One region of the Bacillus sp. URHA0034 genome, then DNA from elsewhere that is predicted to be linked to it. Evidence: riboswitches for the same ligand, from Rfam matches in the RefSeq annotation. Region 1 holds a riboswitch; each other region holds the start of a gene.

What was found. Region 1 has a riboswitch for cyclic di-GMP ahead of ACZ9EE_RS03120 (hypothetical protein). Riboswitches for the same ligand answer to the same signal wherever they lie in the genome.
Region 2: another riboswitch for cyclic di-GMP. It lies ahead of ACZ9EE_RS17950 (pectinesterase family protein); the one in region 1 lies ahead of ACZ9EE_RS03120 (hypothetical protein).
Region 3: another riboswitch for cyclic di-GMP. It lies ahead of ACZ9EE_RS11360 (anti-repressor SinI family protein); the one in region 1 lies ahead of ACZ9EE_RS03120 (hypothetical protein).

Annotation. Positions count from the first base shown of each region.
Region 1 is NZ_JBWCDK010000002.1:187,476-189,746, reverse strand. Features, by position in the region: gene ACZ9EE_RS03130 (LbetaH domain-containing protein) at 1-299, shown strand, start outside; gene ACZ9EE_RS03125 (ECF transporter S component) at 537-1,067, opposite strand; cyclic di-GMP riboswitch class I at 1,299-1,382, shown strand; gene ACZ9EE_RS03120 (hypothetical protein) at 1,412-1,621, shown strand; gene ACZ9EE_RS03115 (CBS domain-containing protein) at 1,758-2,271, shown strand, end outside.
Region 2 is NZ_JBWCDK010000002.1:3,304,827-3,307,097, reverse strand. Features, by position in the region: gene ACZ9EE_RS17950 (pectinesterase family protein) at 1-1,384, opposite strand, end outside; cyclic di-GMP riboswitch class I at 1,407-1,493, opposite strand.
Region 3 is NZ_JBWCDK010000002.1:1,947,662-1,949,932, forward strand. Features, by position in the region: gene map (type I methionyl aminopeptidase) at 1-5, opposite strand, end outside; gene ACZ9EE_RS11355 (helix-turn-helix domain-containing protein) at 322-651, shown strand; gene ACZ9EE_RS11360 (anti-repressor SinI family protein) at 697-840, opposite strand; cyclic di-GMP riboswitch class I at 870-960, opposite strand; gene ACZ9EE_RS11365 (DnaJ family domain-containing protein) at 1,401-1,775, opposite strand; gene ACZ9EE_RS11370 (hypothetical protein) at 1,907-2,119, shown strand; gene hutH (histidine ammonia-lyase) at 2,149-2,271, opposite strand, start outside.

The sequences.
Region 1 (2,271 bases):
TTATTGGGGACAAGGTGTTTGTTGGTTTTAATTCCATTGTTTATAATGCAATTGTCGGGAAAGGCTCGTTCATTTCTTATAATGCGGTCGTAACAAATGGCGTTCGCATCCCACCGAACAGTTTCGTTCCACCGGGTGCTAATATTGACACCCAAGAAAAAGCGGATGCACTGTCGCCGGTACCAGAGGATAGCAGGGAATTTGCTAGGGAAGTCCAAAGAGTCAATCAGGAATTCCCGGCATCTTATCATGTTTTATTTGGAGAAAATCGTTGTTCTTGTGGACTTGCTTATCACTAACAGGAAAGAAGCTGCCAAGCAATGGCAGCTTTTATTTCGTTCGGGTAGAATGTTAAGGATGGTGGATCAAGGAAGAAGTGCTGAAATGTTACGTTACCTTCACGGTAACAGATTTGTCTTACATTAGAAAGCCACGAGTCAATAAAAAAGCAGAGCTAATTCATTTATGAATTACTCCGCTTTTTTTATTGCGACTATTGGTTTTATACCTGCGAGAACGGGTACTACAACAGAGAACTACATCGTTCCAGCTCGTTTTTGTAAGCGTCCTACAAGAGGGACGACAATGATACCGGCAATGACGACCTGCAAAAAGTTTCCAGGGATGGAGCCGAATGGCTGAACCCAGTTACCATAAAGGATCACTTCGGCAAAATAGTAGCCCACGATTTTGATAATCAGTGCAGCGACAACAGCTAGTGAATGGACCAGGATCCTTTTACCCGGTACCTTTTCAGAAATAAGACCGGCTACAAAGCCCATTGCACCTACAATGATAAAGGTAAACGGCGCCCATGCTCCCCAGCCAGAGATTAAATCGAATAAGCCCATTCCAAAAGCGCCTGCGATGGCTCCTGTTTTTTTACCAATAACCAAGGCTGCTATAAAAAGAGGTACGTTACCCAGATGGATGAGTCCTCCGTTACTCATAATGGGGAGCTTTACATTGATAAACATTGTAGCCACTAGGGTTAATGCGATGAAAAGTGCATTGATGACTAGAGCTCTTGTTTTCGTTGATGCTGTCGGTGAGTATGTTGTATTCATTTGATAACCCCTCTCTTTTTTTAAAATAATATCATAATTTACTATAATCGCAATACTATAAATTTGTACAGCTACATATACTAAAAAACAACCATGAAGATATTTCCTTTTTCAATCAATTCCAATTGATTTTCAAATTTTTCTGTTAATGTCGAAATTTGTGTGATTTTATTTTGAAACATTTGAAATATATGTAATATAATTAATTTACTTTAATTAGTTAAAACATTTGATAGATAAAGGCAAACCACTCGAAAGATTGGGACGCAAAGCTACAGGTCTAAGGTTTCAAACTATGATGGCTGAGCTGCCTAAAATAGAATATATTTTAGGAGGCTTATATTTTGATTGCTCTTACTTATGAAAAAGCACTAGATATAGAATTGGAGGAAGTTAGTGACGAAAATATCGTAGAGGCATATGTAGTAAGCATACTAAATAAGTGGGACCAAAACTTAAGATTGTTGGAACAGGAATTAATGAAAAGAAAGTTATTTTTAGTTGCTTTAGAACTCTATGATCGAAAAAAGCGTAAGACCCTATTAAATCTGTAGACAATAGAACAAGATAATTGACGATAAAAGCAGGAGTTCCTAGATCATTAGGACTCCTCCTTTTTTATTCTGGGTATATAGATAAAATAGTATCAAACATTCATATTTAATAAGACATAAAAGAGGGGTTTAGAGCATGACAACAATAACAGATAATGAATTATCTGAACGTTTTGAAGTGGCTTTTAATAAAATTCATACTTGGCTGCAAAAAAATATTAAAAATGCAAAAACTGACAAATACACGGAACTGCTAAGATTAGGTTTTCCGATGCATTCCATCATAAGAAAACATTATGATGATTTAAAAATATTCGGCAGACTTAGAAACTCGATTGTTCATGACAAAGTTGAACAAGGGTTTTATATTGCTGAACCACACCTGAGCGTAGTCGAGAAAATTGAAACGATAGCCTCCAAGATTAATGAACCAAGGCCTGCCCTTTCCATTGCTACTAAGCCAGTTTTTTATTATTTTGAAGATGCAAAATTAAAGGATATTCTTACCGTCATTAACCGTAAAATGTATTCTGTTTATCCAATCTATAATCAAAATGGCTTCAAATGGCTCTTAACGGCAGAAGGGATCATTCAATGGTTTTCTCAAAACTTGGTCGGTAATTCGGTATATTTGGATGAGGTAAGAGTAC
Region 2 (2,271 bases), 3.1 Mb from region 1:
TAATCACAGTTTTATCCAGAGTCTGTTTTGGAAAGCTATTGTTGGAGATTCGAGTTTGACCACCACTTGTTGTCGAACCATCCTGTTTGTCAACCAATTTCAACGCTTGATTACTAGACTTTAGTGGATCACTTACAACTTGTGCATAATTGTCGTTCGGATTAAACACCCAGGCAGTACCTTTATTACTGGTTATTTGAACGGCATAGCTGCCAATATTCCCAGATGTTGTGCTCGTTGGCGCAGTAGGCCATTCAGAGCCATCAAAAGAATCATTGACAAGATATTCCTGAGCTACTTCCGGTTGAGGTTCAACAGGCACCGTTCCGGTCTTCACAGAAGCGACAGACGACTCTGTTCCTTCACCAGCTTCATTGACAGCACTAACCACATAATAATAAGTAGTAGTATCATTTTCCAAACTAGAATCCTGGTAGGCCGTTTCTGTTACATTTGATTGAATGGTATCAAATGGACCTGCTGCATTTGTACTTCTTTTCACATTGTAAGAAGCCGCATCGCTTACGGGATTCCACGAAAGATGAACAGCTGTATCTTCCGCAGACGCGCCTAATCCGGTTGGAGCAACTGGTACAGTTTGAACAGTCGAAACTTCTGTCATAGATGGTACATTATAAATATGAACGTTATCTAAGTAGATCGTCGATGTAGAGCTATTTCCTGTGTTAACATCGAAGTTTCCAAAATCTGTTACAGATTGATAGAATGGTAAGCCCTTAAGCTCAGCATTTGCACCACCGCTAACTGAAACATCATATTTTTGCTGATCCAGGTCTGCCTGGATTTTTACATGATACCAAGTTTTTGGCTGTAAAGATTCTACTAGAGTCGGAGTTTGATTAGTAGAGTCAGACGTACGATAGATTAGTTTGTTTCCGTAAGTTTCAAGTGACACCATCGCCGTATTCACACCGGCGTTTGTCAATCTAAAACGGTTGGATGGAGTACCTGAACCAAATGTGTCACCCATAAAATCATATTCAACCACAACAGTTCCCGTTGTTTGCTTTGTAAAACTGTTGTTATAGATTCGGGTGGACCCACCTTGGTCGGAAGCACTACCTTGATTGTCTACTATCTTTAAAACCTTGTGGTTCACTTGCAGCGGGTCATCTGCCACCTGTATATAGTTGGCACTAGGATTAAATACCCAGGATGCCCCTTTGTTACTTGTAATTGACACATTATAATTGCCAATTTTTCCTGTTGCAACATTGGTTGGGCTGCTTGGCAAATCAGAAGCTTCAAAATCATCGTTCACGAGATCAGCTTCAGCAGATGCCTTAACGATGGTCCCTCCAAATCCAGGAATGAACTGCACTACTAACAGTGCACACAACAAAACATTAAAAATCTTATACACTAAAAAGTCTCCCCTTATCTTGCCGGGCAGTCCAGCCATCCTAGTAAAAATTACCTTAGATCTGTGACTTTGCGTCCCAATCTTTCGATATAGTTTGCCTTTTTCCGACCTTTTAGTACTAGTAACAAAGTTATATTAACAGATTTGTCATGTCGGGATTTGTCGAATGTGAAATTGGCAGAATTTACACCTACTGAAAAAAAGCAGGCATAAAAAGTCGTATTTCAACGACCCTTTATGCCTGCTTTTTAATTCCACTTAGTAATGGAATTCCTTTTAACATTACTTACCTCAGTGGTACTAGTTATTTGAATTTGAATTTGTTTAGTTTCGTGGGATTTCATGATCTTTTGTCTTTCCACATGTTACACACTTATCTGTATAGTAGCTATATTTATGATGTTTACGGAGATAACAAATTATCCCCATTAATTTAGATTTAATCATTTGCAAATAGTCCTCCTCGTATTGCTATGGTAATAATCATAATGGAGGAATGTTATCAAACTATTACTAACAGATTAAAAACTATTAAATTCCTATTAAAATCAAATTAAGTTACGAAGCTAAGGGACGGTTCTCCTGCTCAGAAGCAGGAGAACCGTCCCTTAGCTCCCCAAAATCCTACAATAATATTTTCAAGATTCCACAATTTACCCCATTGATATTGTAACCGTTTTCATTTATAGTAGTATAAACACATTGGAAATGCATAATGGAGGTCTACAACTATTAATAGGAGTGGATAATTATGGACGAGCAAGGAAATCTATTAGTTGGATTATTGTGGGGTACGTCTTTAAGTGTTCCGTTATGGATTGCAGTTTTCGGTTGGATGAAACTTCTATTACATTTTGTTTTGTAGTAGAAATACTTTTTCATAAATA
Region 3 (2,271 bases), 1.8 Mb from region 1:
ATCATCTGATTCCCTGCCTTTTTGATTATATTTATGTACATTCAGATTATTCGTTATAGTGTTGATTAGAACATTATTCTTTCATACTATAATGGCAACAATTTAATATTAACGCTATTGAGTCTTTTTTTCAAAACATACCTTCAACAGGTCCTAGGTCTAGGAGATTATTCACATTGTTCATGATATTGTAATAATAGTCCGTTCTTAATATGGTACTTGTTCATACTTTTTGATAGAATATATGTAAAGAATCTGTCCGATTAAAACATAATGACACTAGTTATCGGAAAAAACTAAAATGTAGGTGTGTGAGACTGAATGATTGGTGATCGCGTTAAAAAATATCGTTTAGAAAAGAAGATGTCACTATCCGAACTTGCTGAGCAAGCGGGAGTTGCAAAATCTTATTTAAGTTCATTAGAAAGAAACTTACAAAAAAACCCTTCTATTCAATTTCTGGAGAAAATTTCCGGCGTATTAAATCTTCCTGTCGAGCATCTAATTCACGAACAAATCAATAAGGATGATTTAGATACGGATTGGATGAATCTTGTCAAAGAAGCCATGAATTCCGGTGTTTCAAAAGAGCAATTCAAGGATTTTCTCGAATTTAATAAGTGGCGGATTAATCAAAATAATAATGAATAAAAAAAGCATTCTACAAAAGCGTTTATTTTTGTAGAATGCTTTTTTTTAATATGTAGCTGATGATTTTAAATCATCGTGAGTAAGAAAATTGCGCACATCCTCGATGGAGAGTCCAATTTTTCTTGCCTCTAAAATGAGCTCCATCCATTCCTGATCAACAACATCCAATTCTTTTTCAGTAATCACCATTCTACTCACTCCCAAAATACCGCTGTATTCCAGGTAACCCGGCCATCCTAGCAGCTGCTTTCCTGCCTTAGATCCTCGGCTTTGCGTCCCTGCTTTTCAACAGGTTTGCCCTTTTCTGCTTTCCCTACTTAAGTAATGTGATCTTTTTTCCAACCGTTTATATCTAGGTCTTTTTACTTAATCATTTGTGATATGTTCATTATATCGATTACCACAATTGGAATGTGTTGTTTTTTGTCATTTTTTACTAATTTTCTAGCAACTTTTTAAATTAAATTCCCCTATAATTCTACAAATAACCACATTTCATTTACAAATTTTCCCTAATTTGTTTATGAAGGTTAAATTTGTCTTAATTATAAACAACAGGTGAATATGCTTAAAATAAAAAAATTCAAAAAAGGTGTGAATGTAAAATGACCTTAATTCATGTTTTGAATTTTTCGATTCCTATTGCCTTTATGGTGGTTGCTGGCTTTTTATTGGACAGAATGTGCAAACCTGTTGAACAAGAAAAAAAGCTGGTGATGAGTAGTTCCTACTGCACCAAACCAACTATATTATTTATTTATTTTACGCTGTATGTTTAACTCATAGTTTTTAAACAGGGAAGAATTTGTTTTTACTCCTCTTTTTGCCATTAACTGATTAAACCTTAGCAGCTTTTCATTTAATTTTCGTTGAAGATTCTCCCTTTCATTATCATCACATTTTTTCAGTAAATCCTCAATAACCACCATTTCTTGACGTATGCGTCCTTCATCCTCTGTATAACCCGCATTTTTCATTATTTTATAAGCCATACGCAAGTCCTCAGGAATTGCGGATAAATCCTCAAGCTGCATGGGTTTGCCCAGGCCAGGCAGTGAATCAAATTCGCCATCTTTATACGCTTTTTTTATTCGGTCTTCTGACAAAATCTGAAAAAAATCCATAAGAAATGCCTCCTTTTCGCTCTATTGACTTTTTTTAATTATACCAACTGCAGCACTATAGTTAAATTGGAAAAATGATTCCAATTTATTTTTAGGAATGTTGGGGGAAACTACATGCGAAGACGAAAGGAGTGTTAACTTTGGCACGTGGAGAACATTTTGAACACAAAAAGAAAAATCATCCAGGTAATTTCCCAAAGGACAGCCTAACAGAAAAGCATGTAAAGGAAGCCATTGGAGATGAAGAATTAATTGTTACTCAGGAAGCTTTTAAGAATAGAATCGAAGATGAGGATGAACAGCGTGTAGATACTGGCCGCTGGCTCCCAAATCATATGAAGTAAAAAGGCGTGAGTTTTCACGCCTTTTTTGGCTATTTTTTTATAAATTGGTGAACTTCCATCATCTTTAACCACTGAGCCGCCTTTTCGATATCCTTTGAAAAAATCCGGTCGCTTTTAATTGAAGGTACTTGTTCCCGACCTTTGTCATACAA